3 regions of the Lachnoanaerobaculum sp. Marseille-Q4761 genome follow, and region 2 is predicted to be linked to each of the others. Evidence: predicted binding sites of a transcription regulator. Region 2 holds the regulator's gene; each other region holds the start of a gene.
The links. Region 2 encodes Rex, which represses fermentation and respiration genes when NADH is low (regulators of the CRP and FNR family bind a similar motif). Its sites were predicted from a motif close to ATTGTTAANTANTTAACAAT; they were not measured.
Positions count from the first base shown of each region.

Region 1: the regulator Rex is predicted to act here: its motif matches at 1,128-1,147, upstream of J4O15_RS06930 (glycerol dehydrogenase).
Region 3: the regulator Rex is predicted to act here: its motif matches at 1,809-1,828, upstream of adhE (bifunctional acetaldehyde-CoA/alcohol dehydrogenase).

Region 1 covers NZ_JAGEKB010000001.1:1,503,043-1,506,333, forward strand. Annotated here, with positions in the region: gene J4O15_RS06915 (peptidase C39) at 1-121, shown strand, start outside; gene J4O15_RS06920 (hypothetical protein) at 169-795, shown strand; gene J4O15_RS06925 (DUF6718 family protein) at 767-991, shown strand; gene J4O15_RS06930 (glycerol dehydrogenase) at 1,182-2,276, shown strand; gene J4O15_RS06935 (hypothetical protein) at 2,551-3,060, shown strand; gene J4O15_RS06940 (DUF1643 domain-containing protein) at 3,110-3,291, shown strand, end outside.
Region 2 covers NZ_JAGEKB010000003.1:52,148-55,438, forward strand. Annotated here, with positions in the region: gene J4O15_RS11395 (NAD(P)H-hydrate dehydratase) at 1-812, opposite strand, end outside; gene acpS (holo-ACP synthase) at 830-1,198, opposite strand; gene J4O15_RS11405 (redox-sensing transcriptional repressor Rex) at 1,191-1,847, opposite strand; gene J4O15_RS11410 (ABC-F family ATP-binding cassette domain-containing protein) at 2,167-3,291, shown strand, end outside.
Region 3 covers NZ_JAGEKB010000001.1:1,541,416-1,544,706, reverse strand. Annotated here, with positions in the region: gene adhE (bifunctional acetaldehyde-CoA/alcohol dehydrogenase) at 1-1,745, opposite strand, end outside; gene J4O15_RS07110 (ABC transporter ATP-binding protein) at 2,058-2,867, opposite strand; gene J4O15_RS07105 (FecCD family ABC transporter permease) at 2,867-3,291, opposite strand, start outside.

The DNA.
Region 1 (3,291 bases), on a different contig from region 2:
TTTCAACAGGGAGCAGGATTTATTATATGCTCTTGGAAAGTTTGAAAACAGGGAGGCGGTAATACTCTACAATAAAAGGACTGAAAAGACACCGGAAAAGACGATAGAGTACTTTATATAAAAATCAATATAAGTATTATAGTATATTAATAAGAGGATAGTAATTAGATGATTAATCAAATTTTGAAAAAAGATGGTCTATCACCGGAACTATTGAGTAGATTATCGTATAAATCTGAATTAGGAATAAATCTAAAAAAGAATCTGCATTATTTTGACAAGAAGATATTAATGGATGAAATATATAATGTAAACGCATGGTATGATTCATGTGATTTGCTTTATAATATTGCTACAGATTATAGGATTAAAAGTATTCAATCCGCAATGCGAAAGTATGATAGATATTTCCCGGATCATCAGGCGAGAAAGGTATTTGATGATTTGTTGGGATTTCGTACTTTATGTGATGATTATAAACCATTGTTAAGTATAGGCAAATTTGATGGTATTAGAATTGCGGATATGTCAAAAGGTAAGGCAAATGATGATGGATATCGGGGAGTACATATATATTTTCAGGAAAGTAATTATCATTATCCGATAGAGATTCAATATAATACGTTTTATGATCGCCAAATAAATAATTGGTTACATAAATATACATATAAGAAAAATTACGATAACAATATAGGTTTTACATTGAGAAAAGAATATGAAAATGGTAAAATCAGAACAGAAAGTGAGTTTAGGGAGGCTTTAGAATATGTGCTATCTTGTTGCAAAGAAGGCTGACGGTATAGGTAGTATAGCGCTACAGACTTCTCATGGGAAACATTTAGTTGATTTCAAAAAAAAGATAATAAAAGAAATGGGCGCTGATAATATACAATTGGTTACTATAAGTAGACCGTCAGCTTATGGAGAGTATGAACCATATAGGTTTGTTGATACAGAGCAGGAATTTGAAGAAAGTGTAAAATCGCTTTAGCAGATACAAATTGTGAAATACTATTTTAATATTATATACGATATAATTCAGGCAGTTGATCTAAGAATCGGCTGCTTTTTATTATTAAAATTATTTGAAAAATAAATTCTATGTGTTAAAATGTTCTATAGCAGTAAATGTTAAAGTTTTGACATTATTTCAAGGCTTAATCAAGTAATGGAGGTTTGTTATGGAACGTTTAAGGATGATGCGTGCACCACTAAAGTATGTACAGGGAAAAGGAGCTCTACTTCAATTTCATAAAGAAATGGAGTATATGGGTAAAAGATGGCTGTTTGTGTGTTCTAAAAGTGGCTACAACAGTTGCCATGAGGATCTTGAAAAGAGCTTTGAGGGAAAAGAAGACTATCGCAGATATGAAGTTTTTGGTGGAATATCAAGTATCAGTGAAATAAAGAAAATGCAGGATATTGTAGAAACGGATAAGATTGATGTAGTTGTTGCGGTAGGCGGAGGTTCGGCAGTAGATGCAGCCAAGGCGACAGCATATTATATGGGCAAGAGGATTGTTATAATACCTACAGTTGCAGCCACAGATGCACCTTGTACGGGACTTTCCGTTATATACAATGATGACGGAAGTTTTAATAAATATCTTTTCTATCCGCAAAATCCGGATGCAGTCTTAGTTGACAGCAGTGTTATAGCCAAGGCACCTGTAAAGTTTTTGATTGCAGGTATGGGTGATGCTCTGGGTACTTACTTTGAGGGTAGGGCTTCACTTCGTACAGAGTCGCCAAGTCTGGAAAGCGGTGGAATTACAAGGGCAGGTATGTCTATTGCAAAGACATGTTATGATACATTGAGAAAATATGGAAAAGCCGCTATAACCGCCTGTGAGAACAATGTAGTGACTCCGGCTTTGGATGCCATTATCGAGGCAACGGTTTATCTTTCAGGTGTAGGTGCGGATAATGTAAACTGTGCGGCGCCACATTCATTTTACAACGGAGTTACTTCATTAGGTGGACATGAGGCATATCATGGCAATTGTGTAGCATTCGGTACTTTGATACAGCTTACACTGGAGTGTGCTGATAAGGCTGAATTTGAGGATATACAGAATTTCTGTCTTGAAGTAGGGCTTCCTATAACACTTTCTGAACTGGGAGATTTTACAGATGAAGAAATCCGTATAATATCTAAAAATGCCTGTGTAAAGGGTGAAACTATACATAACCTTGCAGGTGATGTAACACCTGATGAACTGTATGCGGCTATCATCGCCACTGATGCCTTGGGAAGGGCAAGACTTGGTAAGTGATTTATATATAATGAGTAAAGGTGCTGTCACCAAATAGATATTTAGTCTGTTTGGGGGCAGCTTTTTTGGTTCTTTGTCAAGTATTGGAGTGGGTAGATTTTAAATCCATTTTTTATGCCGAATGAAAAATTATGGTTGTATTTGTTATTTTAGCATTGGCAAAATAACAAATGCCTTTGATTTACAGCTTACAATGCTTTAAAATAAATATTAAAGTAAGTGGTAAAGAAAAAATATATATGAAACCGGTGAGAATCCGGTGGTGGGAGGTAAAATGAAATCAAAGCATGATGTAATAGTAATAAGACCGGGTTTAGTATATTTGTTTTTCAGTTTTATGCCTATAGTTTTAGGGATTACATATTTTTGGGCGCTAGGCAAAGCTTTACCGTCAGATAATCCGGAGACGGACAAGATGGCAAGGTGGATATTGCTATTATTTTTTTTGACTGTCGGATTAGTATCGGGATTATATGCGTTGCTTACCAAGATAAAAATTGACAATGAGAAAATAGAAATAACAAGGTTTCCTCTAAAAAGAAAAGAATATTTTTGGTTTGATATAACTACTGCAAAGATTATAAATGAGGCATTGGCTTACCCATGTGTGATATATACAGCAGAAAAAAGAATAGCAAAAGTACCAAGGGCATATATAGGCTATGAAAAGCTGTTAAATGAGCTGAGCAAAAGAAAAATTATTGAGGAAGATGATTTGTACCGGTCAGCCCGGGCGATGTTGGCATTTGATAAGTTAAAGCTTAGAGATCTCTTTAGAAGGTAGTGGGAATAGGGTTAAAGTATAATAAAAACAGATAGGAGAATAGCATAGAATGAATGATAATAAAAATGGAACTAAAAAAGACTCATTTGAAAGCTTTATAAAAGGAAAGGCTAATGGCAAAGTTTTGTATGTGGGTGATGATAAAGCACGATTTATTTTGGGGCAGTCCGGAGCCAATCCTATTATATGCTTTGGAATAAATCCAAGTACAGCCAATGATAAAGAAGATGA
Region 2 (3,291 bases):
AGGATGCTGTGTTCTCCATATTTTCTGCCTGCAAGACTGCCTGCCATGCCATGAATAAATACTCCAAGTGCCACAGCCATATCATCCTCTATTCCAAGGCAGAACATACCTGCTATTATACCGCAGAGTACATCACCGCTTCCGGCTTTTGCCATAGCGGCACTTCCGGATTTATTTATAAAAATATCATCCTTGGCGGCAATAACGCTTTGATGAGATTTAAGTACAACCGTAATTCCATATTTAGAGGCATATTCACCTGCATATTTTACAGGTTCCGATAATATCTCGTCTATTGATATATTTATAAGTCTGGACATCTCTCCGATATGAGGTGTTATAATAACATTGTCGGTATAGTATTTTGTAAGTGTATTGTCAGCGGCAATAATATTTAAAGCGTCGGCATCTATTATCATAGGTACATAGCATTCCGACAATACATATTCGACTATGGTTTTGGCATAATAATCTGTGGAAAGTCCGGGACCTAGTACTACAACACTTGACCAGTCAAGGCATTTTTTTACCTTTCCTATAAAGCCTTCCTTATTTTCAAAGGCTTCTCTCTCATCATATGTTGTAATTATAGCTTCAGGTAAAAGAGTTTGTAAAATTGTTCTGTTTTTATTTACAGTGAATATTCTTACAAGTCCTGCACCCGAGCGATATGCCGCCATTGCACTCAAAAATGCAGCACCGCTCATACCGGTACTGCCTGCAATAACAAGCACATGCCCATAACTTCCCTTATTTGCATTCTTTTTTCTGTCAGGTATATATTTTAATGCAGTTTCATCAAGAACTCTCATATCCTTTTCTCCACATATCAATCCGATTCTATTACCACCATTGCAATAGCAAGTGAATTTGTATTGCTTATAGATACATGAATTTTTCCCACGGCAATACCTTTTAGATGAACATTTGACATATTACATATTCTAATAAAAGGTTTACCATAATCATCTCTAAGCACTTCCAAATCCTTTAGTTTTACACCTCTAAAACCTGTTCCCAATGCCTTTACAAAGGCTTCCTTTACAGCAAAATTTCCTGCCAAAAAGCTGTCTGTATTTCTTGACTTTGCCATTTCTATCTCACTGTAGGTGAAAGCCTTTTTTAAAAAAAAATCTTTTTTTATTGCTCTTGATATTCTATCTATTTCTATTATATCGGTTCCGATACCTCTAATCATACTTTCCTTCAAAAGGTATTGCATCTACATTACTGACTCTGTATGAAAGTCTCATTAAAGATTCTGAAAGATGCACATTCTCAACTACCACATCATCAGGAACTACAAGATCTGTATGCGCAAAATTCCAAATCGCCTTAATACCTGACTTTATCAGTCTGTCTGCAACCTCCATAGCACGAGTCTTCGGTATGGTAAGTGCGGCAATCTGTATATCATTCTCAGCTATAAATTTTTCGAGATTTTCAAGAGAATATATTCTTGCACCACGAACGGTCTTATTAAACAGATTAGGATCCACATCAAACATTGCTTTAATAAGAAATCCTCTTCTCTCAAAATTTGCATAGTTTGCAATGGCCTTACCTAAATGTCCTGCACCGATTATGATAACATTGTGCTGGCGATCAATACCCAGTATTTTAGCAATCTCATTGTACAGATATCTTACATTATATCCATAACCCTGTTGTCCGAAACCGCCAAAATTATTAAGATCCTGTCTGATTTGAGAAGCCGTAACCTTCATCCTCTCACTCAGTTCCTTGGAGGATATTCTTTCAACACCCTCTTCAGAAAGCTCACCCAAGTATCTGTAGTATCTTGGTAATCTTGATATAACCGCCCTTGATATTTTTCTTTCTTCCATAGTTACTCCGCCTCAGACATTGATTTATGTAAAATAGATAAGAAAAGTAAAATCAAAGTCCGATACAAATGCCCTCAAAAGCATCTGTTTAATCCTTCCTAAATATGCTTAGCAATTCCATTTGTTAAGAATTCTACAATTAGTATATTATCTATTAATATAAATGTCAATACAGATATATATAGTAATATTTTTATATTTTACTCTTCACTTGAGTTATTATATTCTTAATACACATAATGTTTTGTTCCATTTTCCTTGCATTCAAATACATATTTAAGCTATACTAATGTGGATTATAAGACTAAGGAGGCAAATTTTGATTTTAACTGCCACAAATATCTCAAAGTCTTTTGGAAGCAATGAGATAATAAAAGATGCAAACTTTTTAGTCAATGAACATGAAAAAGTTGCTATAGTTGGTGTAAACGGTGCCGGTAAAACCACTCTTTTAAAAATACTTATCGGTGAAGAACATGCCGATAGCGGTAATGTTATACCGGCAAAGGATGCAAAGCTTGGGTATTTACGCCAAATAAATAATGTTGATTCAAAACTAAGTATAATTGATGAATTATACACCGTAATAGAGCATATATTAAGCATGGAAAAAAGAATGCTTGATATGCAGGAGCAGATGCAGCATCTTAGCGGTGAGGCTTTGGAAGAATTATATTCCTCATATACCGCTCTTACACATAATTATGAGCTTATGGACGGATATGCCGCAAAAAGCAAGGTTACGGGTATTTTAAAAGGCTTGGGATTTAATGAAAATGAATTTGACAGAAAAATAAATACTCTCTCGGGTGGTCAAAAGACCAGAGTGTTCCTTGCCAAACTATTACTTGAAGAGCCGGATATTATTTTACTTGACGAGCCTACAAACCACCTGGATTTAAGAAGTATAGAATGGCTTGAGTCCTATCTTTTAAACTATAAGGGTGCGGTAATAATAGTATCTCATGACAGATATTTTCTTGATAAAATAGTAAGTAAGGTCATAGATATAGAAAACAGTGTCGTAACTATGTATAGCGGCAATTATTCCGACTTTTCAGCTAAAAAACAAATGTTGATTGATGCAAAAATGAAGGAGTATTTAAATCAACAGCAGGAAATAAGGCACCAAGAGGCTGTTATCAGTAAGTTAAAGCAATTTAACAGAGAAAAGTCAATAAAAAGAGCTGAAAGCCGTCAAAAACAGCTTGAGAAAATAGAAAGAGTTGAAGCTCCGCAAACTCATATAGAAAATATGCGACTTTCTTTAGATATTTCAAAGGAAAGCGGTAAGGATGTGCTCTCTGTAAACAATCTCTCAAAAAGTTTTGATGAAAAACATCTTTTTTCAAATATAAACTTTGAAATAAAAAGAGGCGAAAGGGTGGCTATAATAGGTGATAACGGAACAGGTAAAACCACTCTTTTAAAAATAATAAACGGT
Region 3 (3,291 bases), on a different contig from region 2:
CTCTTTCTGATGTCCATAAAGTCCATCGCCATATCTTCAAAGTTTACCTCAGGATGCTCATACATTACCCACATTATCTTTGCGGCATCCATAGCTGAACCGCCGCCCAAAGCAATGATAACATCAGGCTCAAATGATGTCATTGCCTTTACACCCTCTCTTGCACATTGGAGTGTAGGATCCGGTGTTACATCATAGAAGCAGGCATGTCTTATTCCCATCTCATCAAGCTTATTTGTGATAACCTCTGTATAGCCGTTCTTGTAAAGGAATGTATCTGTTACAATAAATGCCCTCTTCTTATGCATTATATTTCCAAGCTCATCAAGTGCTACCGGCAGACAGCCTCTCTTAAAGTAAACCTTTTCAGGAGTTCTAAGCCACAACATGTTCTCTCTCCTTTGTGCTACAGTTTTTATATTTATCAAATGCTTTACGCCTACATTCTCAGAAACCGAGTTACCGCCCCATGAACCGCAGCCAAGGGTAAGTGAAGGTGCAAGCTTAAAGTTATATAAATCACCGATACCTCCATGAGCTGCCGGAGTATTTACAAGGATTCTACATGTCTTCATTGCTTTTTCATGTATAGCAAGCTTTTCTTTTTGATTGACATCTATATAGATAGCCGATGTATGTCCGTAACCTCCATCCGCTACAAGTCTTTCCGCCTTGGCTATTGCCTCATCAAAGGTCTTTGCCTTATACATTGCAAGTACCGGAGAGAGCTTCTCATGGGCGAATTCCTCACTTATATCAACCGATTCCACCTCACCGATAAGTATTTTGGTACTTTCAGGTACTTTAACACCTGCCATCTCGGCAATCTTAAATGCTGACTGACCTACTATCTTTGCATTTAAAGAACCGCCCACGATAATGGTCTTTCTTACCTTATCTATCTCATCTTTCTTTAGGAAATAACATCCTCTGTATGCAAATTCTTTTTTTACTTCATTATATATGCTGTCCATTACGGTAACCGACTGCTCGGAAGCACATATCATACCGTTATCAAAAGTCTTTGAGTGGATTATTGAATTTACAGCCATCTTGATATCAGCGGTATCATCAATAATTACCGGAGTATTACCGGCACCTACACCTATTGCAGGCTTTCCTGATGAATAAGCCGATTTAACCATTCCCGGTCCGCCTGTCGCAAGTATTATATCAGCCTCATGCATTACCTCATTTGTAAGTTCAAGTGAAGGTACATCTATCCATCCTATTATTCCCTTTGGAGCACCTGCTTCCACTGCCTTTTCCAAAAGCATTTTTGCAGTATAGTTTGTACAATCCTTTGCTCTTGGGTGTGGGCTTATTATAATGGCATTTCTGGTTTTAAGTGCCAGAAGTATTTTAAATATAGCTGTGGATGTCGGATTGGTTGTTGGGATAACCGCAGCTATAACACCTATAGGCTCTGCAATTTTCTTTATTCCGAATATCTTGTCCTCTTCAATCACTCCACAGGTCTTGGTATCCTTATAAGCATTATAAATATACTCAGCCGCATAATGATTTTTGATAACCTTATCCTCTAAAACTCCCATTCCGGTCTCTTCCACCGCCATCTTTGCAAGTGAGAATCTTGCTTTATTGGCTGCCATAGATACCTCATAAAATATTTTATCTACCTGCTCCTGGCTGTAGCTCGCAAATTCTCTCTGCGCCTCTCTCAGCTCTTTCATCTTGATAGTTAAATTGTCGATATTATCCACAATAAAATTCTTATCTGCCATATTTCCTCCGACATCATAAAACAAATATTTTGTTATTTTTTTAACACATTTGTATAATACAATATTGTTATTTTTTTGTCAATACTATATTTAAACTTTGCCTCTCTTCTTATATATACTTTTATATTTCGTATTACTAAGAGATAATAAAAATGTTTAATTCAAAAGAAGCTGTCTGATATTCCTGACAACTTCTTTTTCCATAACTTTATTTTATTGTTATAAAATTTTCGTATACTTTACATTCCATTAATAAAAATTAGCAAAACCTAACTATATGCTAAAAAAATTAGCCTTTTTATTAGGATGAATTCATGCATATTCTACTACCTTATTATATTTTCCTATAGGTACTACCATAGGCTTATTTGAAGTAGGATCAGCTATAACTTTACATTCCAAACCGTATACATCCTTTATCAGCTTTTCAGTTATTACTTTTTCAGGATCACCTTCGGCATAGAGATTGCCTGACTTCAAGGCGAATATATGGTCTGCATAACGTACTGAAAGATTTATATCATGAAGAACCATAACTATCGTTGTCTTTTTACTCCTGTTAAGCTCTCCCAACAAATCAAGTATATCAACCTGATAAGATATATCAAGGAAAGTTGTCGGTTCATCCAGGAAAAGTATATCTGTTTGTTGTGCTAAGGCAAGAGCTATCCAAACTCTTTGTCTTTGTCCACCCGAAAGTTCATCTACCGCCCTATCTCGAAGTTCGATTATACCCATAGTTTCCATCGCTTCATCTATTGCCTTAAAATCATTGGTATCCATACCCTTAAACCACTTACGGTATGGGAAACGTCCGCGACTTATAAGATCATAAACTGTAATACCTTCAGGTACAAGCGGAGACTGCGGCATTAGACCTATTATCTTTGATACTTCTTTGGAATCATACTCTGAAACAGGTTTATTGTCCAAGTAAATATTCCCCGACATTACTTTATTCAGTCTGCAAAATGTTTTAAGAAGAGTTGATTTACCACATCCGTTTGATCCTATAATTACAGATATCTTCCCTTCCGGTATAGTCAGATCAAGCTCTTTTATAATTGCATTTCCATCGTAGCCTGCAACCAAATTTCTGGCTTCCAATATATGTTTTCCCATTAATTAATACCCCTTCTATTCATTCTTATCAGCAAATAAAGCATATATGGTGCTCCTAAAAGTCCTGTAACCACACCCACAGGATAATGCACCGGAAATGCATGAAATGCTACCAGATCAGCTCCTAAAGTAAGTACCGTTCCAACAAGACCGGCGGGTATTAGACTTGACTTTCCCTTTCCTGCAAGACTTGAGGCTATAGGACCTGAAAGAAACGCTACTGACGCTATAGGTCCCGTAACTGAAGTTGCAAAGGAGATAAGAATGACTGCAACCACTATCATAATAGAATAAATAATCCTTGTATTTATTCCCAAAGTTATAGCAAAATCATCTCCAAGCGGTATAATTTCCATATGTCTTGTAAAAGATATCAGAACGAAAGTCAATACTACCACGACTACAATAAGAGCAGGTACATCTT